3 regions of the Streptomyces sp. NPDC001514 genome follow, and region 3 is predicted to be linked to each of the others. Evidence: riboswitches for the same ligand, from Rfam matches in the RefSeq annotation. Region 3 holds a riboswitch; each other region holds the start of a gene.
What was found. A riboswitch is a leader RNA that binds a small molecule or an ion and turns the genes downstream of it on or off. The one in region 3 is predicted to bind cobalamin.
Positions count from the first base shown of each region.

Region 1: linked by a shared signal. The riboswitch ahead of cobN (cobaltochelatase subunit CobN) and the one ahead of ACWCXB_RS10310 (cobalamin biosynthesis protein) in region 3 are both predicted to bind cobalamin.
Region 2: linked by a shared signal. The riboswitch ahead of ACWCXB_RS09015 (energy-coupling factor ABC transporter permease) and the one ahead of ACWCXB_RS10310 (cobalamin biosynthesis protein) in region 3 are both predicted to bind cobalamin.

Region 1 covers NZ_JBSFHO010000037.1:80,299-86,608, reverse strand. Annotated here, with positions in the region: gene ACWCXB_RS30790 (cobalt-precorrin-5B (C(1))-methyltransferase) at 1-549, shown strand, start outside; gene cobJ (precorrin-3B C(17)-methyltransferase) at 566-2,005, opposite strand; gene ACWCXB_RS30780 (precorrin-8X methylmutase) at 2,065-2,706, opposite strand; gene ACWCXB_RS30775 (cobalamin biosynthesis protein CobG) at 2,703-4,088, opposite strand; cobalamin riboswitch at 4,134-4,278, shown strand; gene cobN (cobaltochelatase subunit CobN) at 4,313-6,310, shown strand, end outside.
Region 2 covers NZ_JBSFHO010000006.1:1,886-8,195, reverse strand. Annotated here, with positions in the region: partial or broken gene tnpA (IS200/IS605 family transposase) at 1-99, shown strand, start outside; gene ACWCXB_RS09035 (hypothetical protein) at 242-727, opposite strand; gene dhaK (dihydroxyacetone kinase subunit DhaK) at 988-1,980, shown strand; gene dhaL (dihydroxyacetone kinase subunit DhaL) at 2,008-2,604, shown strand; gene dhaM (dihydroxyacetone kinase phosphoryl donor subunit DhaM) at 2,601-3,002, shown strand; cobalamin riboswitch at 3,020-3,239, shown strand; gene ACWCXB_RS09015 (energy-coupling factor ABC transporter permease) at 3,269-3,964, shown strand; gene ACWCXB_RS09010 (energy-coupling factor ABC transporter substrate-binding protein) at 3,961-4,383, shown strand; gene cbiQ (cobalt ECF transporter T component CbiQ) at 4,390-5,139, shown strand; gene ACWCXB_RS09000 (energy-coupling factor ABC transporter ATP-binding protein) at 5,136-5,972, shown strand; gene ACWCXB_RS08995 (oxidoreductase) at 6,067-6,310, shown strand, end outside.
Region 3 covers NZ_JBSFHO010000007.1:60,443-66,752, forward strand. Annotated here, with positions in the region: gene ACWCXB_RS10290 (alpha/beta hydrolase) at 1-636, opposite strand, end outside; gene ACWCXB_RS10295 (class II aldolase/adducin family protein) at 720-1,418, opposite strand; gene ACWCXB_RS10300 (anion permease) at 1,671-2,948, shown strand; gene ACWCXB_RS10305 (hypothetical protein) at 2,961-3,182, shown strand; cobalamin riboswitch at 3,358-3,497, shown strand; gene ACWCXB_RS10310 (cobalamin biosynthesis protein) at 3,529-4,479, shown strand; gene ACWCXB_RS10315 (cobyric acid synthase) at 4,476-5,984, shown strand; gene ACWCXB_RS10320 (putative cobaltochelatase) at 6,271-6,310, shown strand, end outside.

The DNA of each region.
Region 1 (6,310 bases), on a different contig from region 3:
CCGTACTCGTGCTCGGCGTGGATCGACTCGATCCGGCGCGGCGTGGACGTGGCGCGGGCGGCGGGCCGTACGCACGTCGCCGGGTGTACGGGGTCGACGTCCGAGAAGACCGTCGTCTCGCTGTACGGCCTTCCCGAGGACGCCCTGCTCGACATGGGCGACTTCGCGGGCGCCGTGCTCAAGTACGTACGCCGGCATCCGGTGGAGCGGCTCACCGTCTGCGGCGGCTTCGCCAAGCTGTCGAAACTCGCAGCCGGGCATCTGGATCTGCACTCCGCCCGCTCCCAGGTCGACAAGGGCTTCCTGGCGGAGCTGGCCCGCGCGGGCGGGGCGGACGAGGCGCTGGCGGAGGAGGTCGCGACCGCCAACACGGGCCTCGCCGCGCTGCAGTTGTGCGCCGCGCGCGGCGTGCCCCTGGGCGACCTCGTGGCCGCGACCGCCCGCGACCAGGCGCTCGGAGTGCTCCGGGGCGCACCGGTCACGGTGGACGTGGTGTGCATCGACCGCGCGGGTGCGGTGGTGGGGCGCTCGTCGCCCAAGGGGCCGTGACCCGCGACAGCCGTTTCTAGCTCTCCGGATACGTGCGCGGGGTCCAGACGATCTCCTCGCCCGCCCCCCGCCGCACCGCACGGGTCTGCGACGAGCCGACCAGCAGCAGCGTCCTCATGTCGACCACCGACGGATCCAGTTCGGCGAGGCGCACGATCCGTACGCTCTCCTCCTGGCCGCCCACGTCACGTGCCACGACGACCGGGGTGTCCGGGGCGCGGTGTTCCAGGAGCAGCTCGCGGGCCTTGGCGACCTGCCAGGTGCGGCTGCGCGAGCCCGGGTTGTAGAGGGCCAGTACGAGATCGGCCGCCGCCGCGGCGCGCAGCCGCTCCGCGATGACCTCCCACGGCTTGAGCCGGTCGGAGAGCGAGATCGTCGCGTAGTCGTGGCCCAGCGGAGCACCCGCGCGAGCTGCCGCCGCGTTCGCCGCGGTGACACCCGGCAGAACGCGTACGGGCAAGTCCGCGTACGCATCCTGGGACGCCACCTCCAGCACCGCCGTGGCCATCGCGAAGACGCCCGGGTCGCCGCCCGACACCACGGCCACCCGCCGCCCGCGCCGGGCGAGGTCCAGCGCGAACTCCGCCCGCTCCGACTCCACCTTGTTGTCGGAGCCGTGGCGCCGCTGGCCGGGACGCACGGGCACCCGGTCCAGGTACGTCGTGTAGCCGACCAGGTCGTCGGCGGAGGCGAGGGCCCCCCGGGTCTCGGGGGTCAGCCACAGCGGCCCCGCCGGGCCGGTGCCCACGACGACGACCTCACCCTCGGGGCGCGCTGCCGGAGGCACCTCGTCGATACGGCTCGGCAGCACCGCCACCGAGAAGTACGGCACCGAATCCGGGTCCACGTCGGCCAGCCGTTCCGTGCGCTCGCCGTCCATCGTGGCGCGCTCGACGTACCGCGCGTCGCCGAGCCGCCCCGCGCGCTCCAGCGCACGGCGGACCGCCGGGAAGGTCCGCCCCAGCTTCATCACCACCGCCGAGTCGGTCGAGGCGAGACGGGCCGTCAGCTCCTCCTCCGGCAGCGTGCCGGGGATGATCGTCAGCACCTCCTCGGCCTCGCACAGCGGCTCACCGAGGCGCGCGGCGGCAGCGCTCACCGAGGTGACCCCGGGGATCACCTCGGTCGGATAGCGGTGGGCCAGCCGCTTGTGCATGTGCTGGTACGAGCCGTAGAAGAGCGGGTCGCCCTCCGCGAGCACGGCGACGGTCCGCCCCGCGTCGAGGTGCGCCGCGAGCCGCTCCGCCGCCTCCTCGTAGAAGTCGTTGAGCGCACCGCGGTAGCCGCCGGGGTGGTCGGTGGTCTCGACCGTGATGGGGTACATCAGCCGCTCCTCGATGTGGTCGGGGCGCAGATGCCTCGCCACGATCGAGCGGGCGATGGAACGGCCGTGCCGGGCGCAGTGGTACGCGACGACGTCCGCCTCCGCGACGGCCTCGACCGCCCGCAGGGTCATCAGGGACGGGTCGCCGGGACCGAGTCCCACTCCGTACAGTCGGCCGACCTGCTGCGTGCTCACTCTGCCTCACTCGCTATCGCGTTGATCGCTGCCGCGGCCATGGCGCTGCCGCCCCGCCGCCCTCGTACCACCAGGTGCTCGATGCCGCTGCCGTGTCCGGCGAGCGCGTCCTTGGACTCGGCCGCGCCGATGAAGCCGACCGGGACACCGATGACCGCGGCCGGGCGCGGAGCACCCTCCTCGATCATCTCCAGGAGCCGGAAGAGGGCGGTGGGCGCGTTGCCGACGGCGACGACCGAGCCTTCGAGGCGGTCGCGCCACAGTTCGAGGGCGGCGGCGCTGCGGGTCGTGCCGAGCTCGGCGGCGAGCGCGGGCACGGACGGGTCGGAGAGCGTGCAGATGACCTCGTTGTCGGCGGGCAGCCGCTTGCGGGTGACGCCGCTGGCGACCATCCGGGCGTCGCAGAGGATGGGCGCGCCGGCTCGCAGGGCCTCGCGTGCGCGGGCCACCACATCGGGGGAGTGGACGAGATCGCGGACCAGGTCGACCATGCCGCAGGCGTGGATCATCCGCACCGCGACCTGGCTGACGTCGGCGGGGAGCGCGGCGAGATCGGCCTCGGCGCGGATGGTGGCAAAGGACTGGCGGTAGATCTCCGCGCCGTCCTTCTCGTAGTCGAACACTGTGCTCTCGCTCATCTCGTGACGGTCGTTGTACGGGCCGCCGCAACCGCGTCGGCCAGGCCCTGGTCTGTCGGTACGTCGGCGCCGTGCACGGTCACCCGGTACGTGCCGGCCGCCGTGGCCACGACGTCCACGTACTCCCCGTGGGGATGCCCGCAGCGCCGCTCGCAGCCCGACCAGTACACGGGCAGCCCGCCCCGGCCGGGTGTCGCGTCCGCCCGTACGTCGGACAGGGACTTGGCGCACCCGGGCCGGCCGGTGCAGGCGCCGACGCCGTACCAGGGGGAGTCGGTGCCGGTGATGAACCCCGCCTGCCCGAGCGCGGCGAGCCGCTCCTCGGCCGCGTCCCGGTTCCCGAAACCGGGCACGACGACCCCGCGCCAGGGGGTGAGGCGTACGTGGCCGCCGGGCGCGGGGAGCAGCGCGCGCACCTGCGCGACGGTGAGCCGCCCGAGCGGCGCGAAGACGGACAGGGCCCAGGCGCGAGGCCCCTCCAGGACCCCTGGCAGGGTGCGCCCTGCGGGCGGGCTTGCATCGGTGCCGTCCGGTCGCCCGGTGTGTCCGACCTCCATCGCCGGACGGGCTTGGGGTGTGCCGGTACCGCGGGGCGAATCCGCGTGTCCGTCCTCGAACGCCGGACCGGCTTCACAGGCGATGCCCGCCGCCTCCAGATACGTCCCCACGGCAATGTCCTGCCCAGCGGGCAGCTCTCGCACCCGCCACGCCCCCGTGCCCGAGGCCTCCGCCGCCGCGAGGAATGCCTCGGCGGCCGCGAGGGCGGCCCGCGGGGCGTCGGCGGCCGGGACGCGGAAGGCGTGCCGGCCGACCCGTACGACCGCCGCACTCCCCGGCTCTGCGAGCAAGGTCACATCCGCGCCGAGCCCCGCCACATCCCCGCGCCCGTCGTCCAGGGCGAACAGGAAACGTCCGGACAGCCCGGCAGCCCAGGCGCTCGCGCACAGCAGCGCGTCCAGCTCGCGCGCCCACAACTGCACGTCGGCGCAGCCGAGTCCGTCGAGTCCGGCCAGCGGCGAGGCCACCACGTTCCGTACCCGCTCGTGGGTGTCGGAGGGGAGCAGTGCTGCCTCCCGGAGCAGCGCCGCGAGTTCGGCTCCGCACCCCTCGCCGAGTCCGCGCAGCTCCGCATTTCCCCGGGAGGTGACGGTCAGAGCACCGTCGCCCAGCGTCTCCGCCGCGTCGGCCAGAACAGTCAGCTGACGAAGTGTCAAAAGACCTGCGGGCAGGCGGAGTCGGGCGAGTCGCCCGTCGTCCGCCGGGTGCAGCCGCAGCGCACCCGGGCAGGCATCACCCCGGTCCCGTATGCGGGGTTCGCCCCGGTCCGGGGGTGTTGGCGGTGTGGGCGGCATGGCGGCGAGCATACCCACGTCCCTACCCATGTTCTTCGGGCGTCCTTCGAGGTGACCGCCCCCGCGGCCGGGGGCAGCCTCTACTATGCAGACGGCACAGGGTCCCAGGACCCTAGGGAGGAAGCCCGGTGAGAATCCGGCGCGGTCCCGCCACTGTGAACCGGGCCTCGTCCACGAGGTCCGGTGAGTCAGGAACTCCCGCCGTCCTACGACCACCCGGGGCGCGGACACCCCGAGGAAGGCCTGCGCACGCGATGACGCACGCGACGATCCTGCTGCTGTCGACCTCCGACACCGACCTGCTCAGCGCCCGCGCGGCGAACACCGGGGACGGCCCGGTGGCGTACCGGTTCGCGAATCCGTCCCGCCTCGCGCTCGACGACGTGCCCGCGCTCCTCGACGGCACGGACCTCGTCGTCGTACGCCTCCTCGGCGGCATCCGCGCCTGGCAGGAGGGCCTCGACCTGCTGCTCGCGCAGGAGCGGCCCGTGGTTGTCCTCACAGGCGAACAGGCCCCCGACGCCCAGCTGATGGAGGCCTCCACCGTCCCCATCGGCATCGCGGCCGAGGCGCACGCCTACCTCGCGCACGGCGGCCCGGCCAACCTGGAGCAGCTCGCCCGCTTCCTGTCCGACACGGTCCTGCTCACGGGCCATGGCTTCGAGCCCCCGGCCCCGGCGCCCACCTGGGGCCCCCTCGACCGCACCCCGCGCAGCACCACCGGCCCCACCGTGGCCGTGCTCTACTACCGCGCCCACCACATGAGCGGCAACACCGCCTTCGTCGGCGCCCTCTGCGACGCCATCGAGGACGCCGGGGGCCAGGCCAGGCCGCTCTACGTGGCATCCCTCCGCGCCCCCGAGCCCGAGCTGCTCGACCAGCTCCGCGATGCCGACGCCGTCGTCACCACCGTTCTCGCCGCGGGCGGCACCAGGCCCGCCGAGGCGCAGGCCGGCGGCGACGACGAGTCCTGGGACGCGGGCGCGCTCGCCGCGCTCGACGTGCCCGTCCTGCAGGCGCTGTGCCTGACCGGGCCGCGCAGCACGTGGGAGGAGAACGACGAGGGCCTGTCCCCGCTGGACGCCGCCAGCCAGGTCGCGGTCCCCGAGTTCGACGGCCGCCTCATCACCGTCCCGTTCTCCTTCAAGGAGATCGACGAGGACGGCCTCCCGGCCTACGTCGCCGATGCCGAGCGCGCGGCCCGCGTCGCCGGAATCGCCGTACGCCACGCCCGGCTGCGCCACATCCCCAACGCGGAGAAGCGCCTCGCCCTGGTCCTGTCCGCGTACCCGACGAAGCACTCGCGCATCGGCAACGCCGTCGGCCTCGACACCCCCGCCTCCGCCGTCGTTCTTCTGCGCCGGCTCCGCGACGAGGGCTACGACTTCGGTGCCGAGGACATCCCCGGCCTCGCATCGGGCGACGGCGACGAGCTGATCCGCGCGCTCATCGAGGCGGGCGGCCACGACCAGGACTGGCTCACCGAGGAGCAGCTCGCCCGCAACCCGGTCCGTATCCCGGCCGCCGACTACAAGCGCTGGTACGCCACCCTCCCGCAGGAGCTGCGCGAGCACGTGGAGCAGCACTGGGGCCCCGCGCCCGGCGAGATGTTCCTGGACCGCTCCCGCAACCCCGAGGGCGACATCGTGCTGGCCGCCCTGCGGCGCGGCAATCTGCTCATCCTCATCCAGCCGCCGCGCGGCTTCGGCGAGAACCCGATCGCGATCTACCACGACCCCGATCTGCCGCCCTCGCACCACTACCTCGCCGCCTACCGCTGGATCGCGGCCGCGAAGGACGACGGCGGCTTCGGTGCCGACGCGATGATCCACCTCGGCAAGCACGGCAACCTGGAGTGGCTGCCCGGCAAGAACGCGGGCCTGTCCGCCGCCTGCGCGCCCGACGCGGCGCTCGGCGACCTGCCGCTCGTCTACCCGTTCCTGGTCAACGACCCGGGCGAGGGCACCCAGGCCAAGCGCCGCGTGCACGCCACGCTCATCGACCATCTCGTCCCGCCGATGGCCCGCGCCGACTCGTACGGCGACATCGCGCGCCTGGAGCAGCTGCTCGACGAGTACGCGCAGATCTCCTCCATGGACCCGGCGAAGCTCCCGGCCATCCGTGCCCAGATCTGGACGCTGATCCAGGCCGCGAGGCTCGACCACGACCTGGGGCTCGACGACAGGCCGGACGACGACGGCTTCGACGACTTCCTGCTCCACGTCGACGGCTGGCTGTGCGAGGTCAAGGAC
Region 2 (6,310 bases), on a different contig from region 3:
TGATCATCTCTGGCCGCCCTCCTCTTCGCCGCCTCCCGCGGCGGAGCACCACTCAGCATCATCAAGGAGTACATCGAAAACCAGAAACACCCCGACTGACCTGGATTCAGGTCAACAGCACGGGCCCGAGCGTACGTGCGGGGCAGAGCAGTCCAGACGGCCCGTGCCGCCGTCCGCTCGTGGATCGTCGCGGTGACCTCGGTGTCGTTGACGGGGGCGCTGGTGGTCTCCACATTCGTGATCAGATGCGGGGTGTCCGGTTCGCAGGTCTCGCTGAGATGGACTTTCTGGCCGCACCAGCCCGATCCGCGTTTGATGCCGTAGTGGGCGTCGGTGTCATACGGCGAGGACAGCCGGTCTCTGGCCGGCGGGAGGTCCTTGCCTCCCGCCAGCGCACCCCCTGCCCGTCCCGGTGATACTGCTCTGCCCAGGCCCGACGCTGGATCCGCACCGCGGGGAGCTCGCCCAGCCAGGCCGGAGAGTAGAGATCGGCGATGGCGTCCAGGAGCGTGAACCCCTCCCGGCCGACCTGTTCGGCGCACTCCCGCCGGACGTTTTCCCCTTTCGGAAAACGGTAGTGGTCGATCTTGGCCCCGTAGCGCTCCACCCACTCGGAGTCGATCAACGGCGTCAGCCAGTCCGGGGCGGCTGCGACCAGCGCCTCCAGCGCCAGCTGCAGCGTCTCTCCGACTTCCAGCACCCGCTCTTCCAGCCCGTGCGCGATCAAGCGGGAGCCGAGGTCTTCCCCGCTCGACGAGCTCTCCGGCGGGGAAGCGGCAGCCGTCGCCCCCCGGGTGACCCCGCCGTAGTACGCCCGCGGACGGCGGGCGGCGGTGAACGGCCGAATCGGGCCGGGCGGGTCCTGCGCCCCGCGGGCCGATTGCGCCGATACTGGCAGGACCACGGCGTGCAGCCCGATACCGGCCCCGTCCGACCTGAGCAGACCCCGTCCAGAGTGATCGTTACCAGTCTCATCAGGAGGTTCCCATGAGGATGCTCATCAATGTGCCCGAGACGGTTGTCGCCGATGGCCTGCGGGGACTGGCCGCCGCGCATCCCGAGCTGGCGGTCGACGTCGAGAACCGGGTCGTGCTGCGGGGTGACGCGCCCGTCGCCGGGAAGGTGGCGTTGGTGTCCGGGGGCGGGTCGGGGCACGAGCCGTTGCACGGGGGGTTCGTCGGTCCGGGGATGCTGTCCGCGGCTTGTCCGGGGGAGGTGTTCACCTCACCCGTGCCCGATCAGATGGTCCGGGCCGCGGCCGCCGTGGACAGCGGGGCCGGGGTGTTGTTCGTCGTCAAGAACTACACCGGCGACGTCCTCAATTTCGACATGGCGGCCGAGCTGGCCGAGGACGAGGGCGTCCAGGTCGCCAAGGTGCTGGTGAACGACGACGTGGCGGTGACGGACAGTCTGTACACGGCGGGCCGGCGCGGGACCGGGGCGACGCTGTTCGTGGAGAAGATCGCGGGCGCGGCGGCCGAGGAGGGCATGCCGCTGGAGCGGGTCGAGTCGATCGCCCGGGAGGTGAACGCGCGGTCGCGGAGCTTCGGCGTGGCGCTGAGCGCGGTCACGACACCCGCCAAGGGAAGTCCGACCTTCGACCTCCCGCCCGGCGAACTGGAGTTGGGCATCGGCATCCACGGCGAGCCGGGCCGGGAGCGGCGGCCGATGATGACGTCGCGGGAGATCGCGGACTTCGCGGTGGACGCGGTACTGGAGGACCTCAAGCCCTCCACTCCGGTCCTGGTGCTCGTCAACGGCATGGGGGCGACGCCGCTCCTGGAGCTGTACGGGTTCAACGCCGAGGTGCACCGGGTGCTCGGCGAGCGGAGCGTGCCGGTGGCTCGTACGCTCGTCGGGAACTATGTGACCTCGCTCGACATGGCCGGCTGCTCGGTGACGATCTGCGCGATGGACGAGGAGCTGCTGCGGCTGTGGGATGCGCCCGTGCAGACGCCGGCGCTGCGCTGGGGGCGCTGATCCATGGCACAGGAACCGGAAGCGCGTGTGCTGGACACCGGCTTCTTCCGCCGGTGGATGAACGCCACCGCCGCCGCCGTGGACCGTGAGGCCGGGCACCTCACCGAACTGGACTCGGCGATCGGTGACGCGGACCACGGGAACAACATGCAGCGCGGGTTCACCGCCGTCATGGCCGTGCTGGAGAAGGAGGCGCCCGGCACCCCGGGAGCCGTACTCACCCTGTCCGGGCGGCACTTGATCTCGACGGTCGGCGGGGCTTCCGGGCCGCTGTACGGGACTCTGCTGCGCCGTGCGGGCAAGGTGCTCGGCGACGCGACCGAGGTGTCGCCGGAGCAGCTCGCCGATGCCCTGCGCGCGGGGGTCGCCGCGGTGGCGCAGCTCGGCGGGGCGAAGGCGGGGGACAAGACGATGCTGGACGCGCTGGAGCCGGCCGTGGAGGCGCTGGGCGAGTCGTTCGCCGCCGCCCGGGAGGCCGCCGAGCAGGGCGCGCTCGCGACCGTGCCGATGCTGGCGCGCAAGGGCAGGGCCAGCTACCTGGGCGAGCGCAGCATCGGGCACCAGGACCCGGGCGCCACGTCCTCGGCGCTGCTGATCGCGGCTCTGGAGGAGGCGGCGCGATGAGCCCGGTCGGCATCGTCCTCGTGTCGCACAGCGCACAGCTCGCCGCGTCCGTCGCCGAACTCGCCCGGGGGCTCGCCGGTGGCGCCGCGACGGTGCCGGTCGCACCCGCCGGCGGTACGCCCGACGGCGGTCTCGGCACCAGCTCGGAGCTGATCGCCGCCGCGGCGCAGGAGGTCGACCAGGGCGCGGGCGTGGCCGTACTGGCCGATCTCGGCAGCGCCGTGCTGACGGTGAAATCCCTGCTGGCCGAGGGCGACGAACTGCCGGAGGGGACCCGGCTCGTGGACGCGCCCTTCGTCGAGGGCGCGGTCGCCGCGGTGGTCACCGCGGCGGCGGGCGGCGATCTGGACGCGGTGGAGGCGGCGGCCAAGGAGGCGTACGGCTATCACAAGGTGTGACTGCGCGCATCCGTGCGCGACTTGTGATGTACCTGGTCAAAGCACTAATGTCGCACCGCCTTGGTGAACGGGAAACCGGTGGAGTACCGGTGCGGCCCTCGCCACTGTGATCGGGAAGTCCGGCTCCATCCGCAAGGAAGCCACTGGACCGCCGCGGGAGACCCCGGTGTCCGGGAAGGCGGAGCCCGGGCGGCACTACCCGTCAGCCAGGAGACCGGCCAAGGCGCGTTGTCCATCCACGAGGTGCTGGAGAGGGTCTCCCGACCATGCATATAGCCGAGGGGTACCTGCCCCCGTTGCACGCGGCCGCCTGGGGCGCCGCGTCCGCTCCGTTCGTCGTTCACGGCGTGCGGGCGCTCACCCGCGAGGTCAAGGCCAATCCCGAGTCGACTCTGCTGCTCGGCGCGTCGGGTGCTTTCACCTTCGTTCTGTCGGCGCTCAAGATTCCGTCGGTGACGGGCAGTTGCTCGCACCCCACGGGTACCGGTCTGGGCGCGATCCTGTTCCGACCGCCGATCATGGCGGTGCTCGGCACCATCACCCTGTTGTTCCAGGCGCTGTTGCTCGCGCACGGCGGGCTCACCACGCTCGGCGCCAACGTCTTCTCCATGGCGATCGTCGGGCCGTGGGCCGGATATGCGGCGTACCGGCTGCTGAGGCGGTCCGGACTGCCGCTGATGGTGGGCGTGTTCTTCGGCGCGTTCGTGGCGGACCTGTCCACGTACTGCGTCACCAGCGTGCAGCTGGCGCTGGCGTTCCCGGACCCGAGCAGCGGCTTCATCGGCGCGCTCGCCAAGTTCGGCGGCATCTTCGCGGTCACCCAGATCCCGCTGGCCGTCAGCGAGGGGCTGCTCACGGTGCTGGTGATGCGGCTGCTGGTGCAGTCCAGCAAGGGTGAGCTGACCCGGCTCGGTGTGCTGCTCCAGGGCGGGGACAAGAAGACGGAGGCCGCGGTCCGATGAGCCGTAACGCGAAGATCAACACGCTGCTGCTGGTGGTCGTGGCCGCGCTGGCCGTCCTGCCGCTCGCCCTCGGGCTCGGGGACGACAAGGAGGAGCCGTTCACCGGTGCCGACGGGCAGGCGGAGGCGGCGATCACCGAGATCGATCCGGACTACGAGCCCTGGTTCTCCCCGCTGTACGAACCGCCGTCCGGGGAGATCGAGTCCGCGCTGTTCTCCCTGCAGGCCGCGCTCGGCGCCGGGGTCCTGGCGTACTACTTCGGGCTGCGCAAGGGCCGGCGGCAGGGCGAGGCCCGTGCCGCGGCGGCGGCCGCCAAGGAGGCGAAGGCGGGCGCGGCGGCCGACGGGGACGCGAAGGCGGACGCGGCGGCCGACGCGGACGCGAAGGCGGGCGCGGCCGCCGACGGTCCCGCCGGCTGATCGCCGATGCTGCCGATCGACGCGGCGGCGCACAGCAGTCGCTGGCGCCGCCGCCATCCATGTGAGAAAGCGGTGCTCGGGCTCGGGCTGACGGTCTGTGCCGTCTCGCTGCCGCCGTGGCCGGGTGCCGTGCTGGTCGCGACGGCCACCGTCGCCGTGCTGCTCGGCCCGGCCGGGGTCGCGCCGCGGCAGCTGTGGCGGGCCTGGCGCATCCCGCTCGGGTTCTGTGTGACAGGTGCGGTGCCGCTGCTCTTCGCGGTGGGCGGACCGGACGGGTTCGTGGCGCTCGCACCGGACGGGCCTCTGCACGCGGGGCGGCTGCTGCTGCGGACGTCCGCGGCGTCGCTCGGGGTGCTGCTGTTCGCGTTCACCACCCCGGTGTCCGACGTCCTGCCCCGACTGGTGCGCGCGGGCGTGCCGGCACCGGTGGTCGATGTCGCCCTGGTCATGTACAGGATCAGCTTCCTGCTCCTCGATGCGGTGCACCGGATCCGCGAGGCGCAGGCGGCCCGGCTCGGCCACACCTCCCGCGCGGCGACGTGGCGCTCGCTCGCCGGCCTCGGGGCGACCGCGTTCGTGCGCGCCTTCGACCGGGCCCAGCGGCTCCAGACGGGGCTCGCCGGGCGCGGTTACGACGGGACGCTGCGGGTGCTGGTGCCGCCGGCGTCGGTGTCCGGGCGTTTCCTGGCGGCGACCGGCGGGCTGCTCGCGGGGATCGTCGCCCTCACCCTCGTACTGGAAAGGTCCGTTCTATGAGCACGTCACCCGTGGTGGAGCTGGCCGATGCCGGGTACGCGTACGCCGAGGGACCACAGGTGCTCGCCGGCGTCGATTTCGCCGTGCCCGCGGGCCGCTCGCTGGCGCTGCTCGGCCGCAACGGCAGCGGCAAGACGACCCTGCTGCGGCTGCTCAGCGGCGGGCTGCAGTGCGGCCAGGGGCGGCTGCTCCTGGACGGCGAGCCGGTGGCGTACGACCGCGCCGGGCTGACCCGGCTGCGCACGACCGTGCAGCTCGTCGTGCAGGACCCGGACGACCAGCTCTTCGCGGCGTCCGTCGGCCAGGACGTGTCGTTCGGGCCGATGAATCTGGGGCTGGCGGAGGACGAGGTACGGGCGCGGGTCGCCGAGGCGCTGGAGGCGCTGGACATCACGGCGCTCGAGGACCGGCCGACGCATCTCCTCTCCTACGGTCAGCGCAAACGGGCGGCGATCGCGGGCGCGGTGGCGATGCGGCCGCGGGTGCTGATCCTGGACGAGCCGACCGCGGGCCTCGACCCGCATGGCCAGGAGCGCCTCCTTGAGGTGCTGGACCGGCTCCGGAAGACGGGCACGACCGTGGTCATGGCCACGCACGACGTGGACCTCGCCCTGCGCTGGGCCGACGACGCGGCGGTCCTGTCCCCCGCGGGCCTGCGCACGGGCCCGATCGCCGAGCTCCTCGCCGACCAGGAGCTCCTCGACGCGGCACGGCTGCGCAGGCCGTGGGCGATGGCGGCGACGGAGGTGCTGCGCGCGCACGGCCTGCTGACCGGGGACGCTCCGGGCCCGCGCACCCCGGAGGAACTGGACCGCTGGGCGGTGCCGGCGTAGCGCATCTCACTCCACGCCCGTTGTGCAACTTGTTGCACAACGGCTCCTCGGCGTCTACAAAGGGGGACGACGACACTGCGCGAGGAGGCGCCGGATGACCCCGTACCCGCACCTGTTGAGCCCGCTCGACCTCGGGTTCACGACGCTCCCCAACCGGGTGCTGATGGGCTCCATGCACATCGGCCTGGAGGAGGCGGAGAACGGCTTCGACCGGATGGCCGCCTTCTACGCCGCCCGCGCGCGCGGCGGCGTCGGCCTGATCGTCACCGGCGGTATCGCGCCCAACGAGGAGGGGCGTCCCTACGACGGCGGCGCCAAGCTCACCACCGAGGAGGAGG
Region 3 (6,310 bases):
GCGCCACTCGGAGTCGCCGAGGTGGCCGAGGCCGTCCGGGGAGCCGGGCGCGCCGGGGTCGCCGCGGTAGGTGACGGCCAGCACGGGCAGCCGCCGGCCGACGAGGAAGGGCATGAGGTTCAGGGTGTGCTGCCGGGTGGCGCCCAGGCCGTGCACGGCGATGACCCAGGTGCTGCGGGGCCCGCGGACGAACCAGGCGGGCAGCGAGCCGAGTTCACCGGGGATCTCCACGTCCTCGTGGTCGATGCCGAGGGCGCTGCTCGGTGTGCCGCTGTGGACCTGGGGGGTGAGCCGCACCTTGGTGCCGATGTCGAGGCTGCCGTGCCCGACGCTCTCCAGCCGGCGTACGACGGTGTCCGCCGCGTGCGGTACGTCCTCGAGGACGGGGCCGACGACCGCGTGGACATCGGTGCCGGTGAGTCCGTACGTACCGGGCCGAAGGGAGACGAGGCTGCGGGTGAGGGTGATCCGGCCCGGTCCCGTGGCGTGCACGGTGAGCCGGGGCTCGCCGGGCAGGGGCCGTCCGGGGGGTGCCTTGAGCGCGGCGTCGCTGGCGTAGCGGCCTGCCGCGAACGTGGCCGTACCGAGACCTATCAGGGTGGTGACGGCCGCTGCCGTCGCTGTAGCCGGGCGCACTGCTCCAGTGTCAGCACGTCCCGGCCAGGCTGCCAGTGGACAGGTCACAGCGGGTGACGCCCGTGTGATCGAAGCGCTCGGTGTCAGCGGGACTGGCCGTAGCTCCGGAGCTTGTCGCGCACCTCGTCGAGCTGGGCGGGGGAAAGGAGAGACGGCTCCCGGCCGGGGACGGAGCTCGCGGTGAGCCAGACCCGGCACATCCACTCCAGCTGCGCGGTCCGGTCGTACGCCTGGTCGAGTGAAGCTCCGTACGTGACGGTTCCGTGGTTCTGGAGCAGGCATCCCGTGCGGTCCGCCAGGGCCCGGAGCATGTTCGCGGCCAGCTCGTCCGTTCCGTAGAGGGCGTACGGGGCGACGCGTACAGGGCCGCCGAGGGCCGCGGCCATGTAGTGGATCAGTGGCAGCTCGGTGACCAGGGTGGAGACGGCGGTGGCGTGCACAGCATGGGTGTGCACGACGGCGGCCGCGTCCGTGGCCCGGTAGATCTCCAGATGCAGCGGCAGCTCACTGGTGGGGGTGAGCTCGCCGAGCATCTGCCGACCGTCGAGGCCGACGGCGACGGGCGCCTCCGCGCCGAGCCGGTCGTAGGGCACTCCGCTCGGGGTGACCAGGACCAGGTCGCCGTCATCCGTGGCGACCCGTACGGAGACATTGCCCGAGGTCCCGACGACGAGTCCGTCCGCCGCGGTTCTGCGGGCGGTGGCCACGAGGTCCGCCCAGGCCCGCCCGATCCCGTCCTGCCCTTGCTCCTGCTGCTGCCCCTGCCCCTGCTGCCTGGTCATGCGGTGATCCTTCCACCACGGCGTCGGCCTCCGGAGTGACCAGGATCTCCTCGGCGGCCCGGCAGCCCCGGCCGAAGGGGGTCGCCACCCGCCCGCTGCCGGGCCCCTGCCCGGTTTCTGGCGCTTCTCCCTGCACAAGCGGAACGGCTGTAACCAGGTTGAGACACCACACCGCCTGCCTCAGTTCATCTTCCGTTCACCCAGGTTGCTTACGGTCGCCGAGCCACTGACGTCCAAAAGAAGCCTGGGTAAATGGAAAACATCACGCTTCTCCTCGGGATCGTGATCATCACCGCTCTCGTGTTCGATTTCACGAACGGTTTCCACGACACAGCCAACGCGATGGCGACGACCATCTCGACCGGCGCGCTCAAGCCCAAGACGGCGGTGGCCATGTCCGCCGTGCTGAATCTTGTCGGCGCATTCCTGTCCGTCGAGGTCGCCAAGACGATCTCCGGCGGGATCATCAACGAAGAGGGCATCCGCACCGAAGTGATCTTCGCGGCGCTCGTCGGCGCCATTCTGTGGAACCTCTCCACCTGGCTGCTGGGCCTGCCGTCCAGCTCCTCTCACGCGCTCTTCGGCGGTCTCATCGGCGCAGCCGTGATGTCCGCCGGTTTCTCCGCCGTCAACGGCGGGACCATCGTCACGAAGGTCCTGATCCCGGCCGTCGCCGCCCCGATCGTCGCCGGTCTCGCCGCGCTCCTCGCGACCAAGCTGACGTACCGCATCGGCAGCAAGGCGGACGACAAGGCCACGTCCATGGGCTACCGCGCCGGCCAGATCGCTTCGGCCGGGCTCGTCTCCCTCGCCCACGGCACCAACGACGCGCAGAAGACCATGGGCGTCATCACCCTGGCCCTGGTCACCGGCGGCGTCCTCGCCCCCGGCTCGAACCCGCCGATGTGGGTGATCGTCTCCGCCGGTACGGCGATCGCGCTCGGTACGTACCTGGGCGGCTGGCGCATCATCCGCACCATGGGCAAGGGCCTGACCGACCTCCGGCCGCAGCAGGGCTTCGCCGCCCAGACCAGCGCCGCGACGGTCATCCTGGCCTCCTCGCACCTCGGCTTCTCGCTCTCCACCACCCAGTCCTGCTCCGGCGCGGTCATGGGCGCCGGCCTCGGCCGCAAGGGCGGCGTGGTCCGCTGGTCCACCGCCACCCGGATGTTCATCGCCTGGGGCCTGACGCTGCCGGCCGCTGCGCTGGTCGCCGCCGGCGCCGAGTTCCTGACCGGCCTGGGCACCTGGGGCGTCGGGGCCGTGGCGGTGCTGCTGATCGCGGGTGCCGCGGTCATCTGGTCCCTCTCGCGCCGCAAGCCGGTCGACCACACGAACGTCACGGACGACGAGACCGCCGAGCCCGCGGGTGTGATCACCACCGCCATCGCGGCCGTCACCCCGCCCCCGGCCGGTGTCGCCACCGCCGCGGCGACCGAGCCCGAGGACCTGAGGGCCACGATCCCCGCCCCGGCCGCCGAGACCGCCACGGCGCCCTCGACCGCCCCGACGCCCGCCGCCACGGTGTAAGGAAAGAACAGCATGAAGATCGACTGGGCAGCTCTGGGCTCCGTCTTCGGCGTGAGCCTCATCGTCACCGTGGCCCTCGTGGGCCTGTTCACCCTGGGCATCGCGGGCCTCTCCAAGCAGGAGTCCGCGGCCGCGCAGGGAGGCTCCGCCGTACTCGCCCGCACGGGTGCGTACGCCTGCTTCGCGCTCTGCGCGGCAGCGGTGACCTACGGGATCTATCTGATCGTCGTCTGATCACCTTGGGACGACGTCGTCACACGACGCCGTCCCAAGGCCGGCGCGACACCGTCCTCGGTACAGGGGCCGGGCACACCTCCGGGTGGGTCCGGCCCCTGTCGTGTGCGCCCCCGCGTGCGCCCCATGTGGCACTCCGCACACTGTCCCGCCGCAGGTCAAGGGCGAGTTGACGGGTGTTCGCGGCCGTGGTGGACTTCCGGAGCCATTTACGGCGGCAGAAGAGGAAGCCGGTGCGAGTCCGGCGCGGTCCCGCCACTGTCACGGGTGCACTCCACTCCCGGAGCCAGGAACTCTCACCGCCGGTCACGTCGAGCCAGGGCGCGGACCCTGAGTGAGGACGAACATGCGTGCAGAGCGGACCTTTGCATGCGGTGCAGCTGCCGGACTCGCCGGCGACCTGCTCTTCGGCGATCCGCGCCGAGGACATCCGGTCGCCGCGTTCGGCCGGGCCGCCGCTGCCGTCGAGCGGGCGCTGTGGCGCGACCACCGCGGGTGGGGCGCGGTGCACACCGCCGTGTGCGCCGGGGGCGCCATCACAGCGGGCGCGCTGGCCGCTGCCTCCGTACGCCGTTCCCGTACGGCGTCGATCGCGCTGACTGCGGCCGCCACCTGGGCGGTCGTCGGCGGAACGTCGCTGGGACGGGAGGCCCGGGCGATCGGCGGGGCGCTGGCGGCCGGGGACATCGAGGTCGCGAGAGAGCGGCTGCCGCATCTGTGCGGGCGGGACCCGCAGGCGCTGGACGGCCCCGGAATCGCCCGCGCGGTCGTCGAATCCGTCGCCGAGAACACCTCCGACGCGGTCGTCGGCGCGCTCGTGTGGGGCGCGCTCGGCGGAGTCCCGGGTCTGGTGGGCTTCCGTGCCGTGAACACGCTGGACGCGATGGTGGGTCACAAGTCGCCCCGCTACCGGCGGTACGGCTGGGCGTCGGCGCGGCTCGACGATGTCGCGGGCTGGCCGGGCGCCCGCCTCACCGCCGGACTGGCGGTCCTCGCGGGGGGCGACCCGCGTGGTGCCGTACGAGCCTGGCGCGCCGACGCCGCGAAGCACCCGAGCCCCAACGCGGGCCCGGTGGAGGCCTCGTTCGCGGGGGCGCTCGGCGTACGGCTCGGCGGGACGCTCTCGTACGCCGGACGGGTCGAGCACCGGCCCGTGCTCAACGGCGGCGGCCGGGCCGTCGAGGTCACGGACATCGAGCGTGCGGTACGGCTCTCGCGGCGCGTGGGCGTACTGGCGCTCGTGGCGTGCGCGGGCGCGCGGCTGGCCGCCGGGGCCCTGAAGGGGAGGCGTGCATGAGCGGGGGCGGACTGCTGGTCGCCGGGACGACGTCGGACGCGGGCAAGAGCGTCGTCACGGCGGGGATCTGCCGGTGGCTGGTGCGCCAGGGGGTGAAGGTCGCGCCCTTCAAGGGACAGAACATGTCCCTCAACTCCTTTGTGACCCGCGAGGGTGCGGAGATAGGGCGGGCGCAGGCCATGCAGGCGCAGGCGGCGCGCGTGGAGCCCTCGGCGCTCATGAACCCCGTGCTGCTCAAGCCGGGCAGCGACCGCTCCAGCCAGGTCGTCCTGATGGGCAAGCCGGTGGGCGAGCTGAGTGCGCGCGGCTACCACGGTGGAAGGCAGCGAGAGCTGTTCGAACCGGTCGTGGAGTGCCTGGAGGAGCTGCGGAGCACGTACGACGCCGTCATCTGCGAAGGCGCGGGCAGCCCCGCCGAGATCAATCTGCGCCGCACCGACATCGTGAACATGGGCATCGCGCGGGCGGCGCGTTTCCCGGTGCTGGTGGTCGGGGACATCGACCGGGGCGGGGTCTTCGCGCAGTTCTTCGGTACGACGGCGCTGCTCGCCCCGGAGGACCAGGAGCTGATCGCGGGCTACCTCGTCAACAAGTTCCGGGGCGATGTGTCGCTGCTGGAACCGGGGTTGGAGATGCTGCACGGGCTGACCGGGCGGCGGACGTACGGAGTCCTGCCGTACGCGCACGGCCTCGGCATCGACGAGGAGGACGGGCTGAGGGTCTCCCTGCGGGGTGCGGTGCGCGAGTCCGTGGTCGCCCCGCCGGTCGGCGAGGACGTGCTGCGGGTCGCCGTGTGCGCGGTGCCGCTCATGTCCAACTTCACCGATGTGGACGCGCTGGCGGCCGAACCGGGGGTGGTCGTGCGCTTCGTGGACCGCGCCGAGGAACTCGCCGACGCCGACCTGGTGGTCGTGCCCGGCACGCGCGGCACCGTCCGCGCACTGGAGTGGCTGCGTGAGCGGGGACTGGCCGATGCCATCGCCCGGCGTGCGGCGGCCGGCCTGCCGGTGCTGGGCATCTGCGGCGGCTTCCAGGTCCTGGGCGAACGTATCGAGGACGACGTCGAGTCACGGGCGGGCGAGGTGGACGGCCTCGGGCTGCTGCCGGTGCGGGTGCGGTTCGCGCGCGAGAAGACGTTGGCGCGGCCGGTCGGCGAGGCGCTCGGCGAGCGGGTCGAGGGGTACGAGATCCACCACGGTGTCGCCGAAGTCCTCGGCGGTGAGCCCTTCTTGGACGGCTGCAGGGTGGGGTCGGTGTGGGGGACGCACTGGCACGGCTCGCTGGAGAGCGACGGCTTCCGGCGGGCGTTCCTGCGGGTGGTCGCGGCGGCGGCGGGCCGGCGCTTCGTGCCGGCCCCGGACACGAGCTTCGGCGCGTTGCGCGAGGAGCAGTTGGACCGGCTGGGCGATCTGATCGCGGAACACGCGGACACGGACGCGCTGCTGCGGCTGATCGAGGGCGGCGCGCCCTCGGGCCTGCCGTTCATCGCACCTGGTGCGCCGTGAGCGCCTGCGGTGGGCCCTCGCCCCACCCCGCCCCTTCCCGAACCGGGGCTCCGCCCCGGACCACGTCCCTGGGGGCTCCGCCCCCGAACCCCCGCGCCTCGAACGCCCGCGGGGCTGTTCTTCAGCCCGTCCGGCGTTCGAGGACGGACACCCCGCCCCACCCCGCGGTACCGGGCACACACCAAGCCCGTACGGCGCTCGAGGACGGCCACACCGGCCCGGGCCCTCGGCAGGGTACGAACGAGCCGCGCAACCGGCGCGGCTTCAGCGAAGGAGTGATCAGGCGATGAGCACCCCCTATCCGTTCACCGCGGTCGTCGGGATGG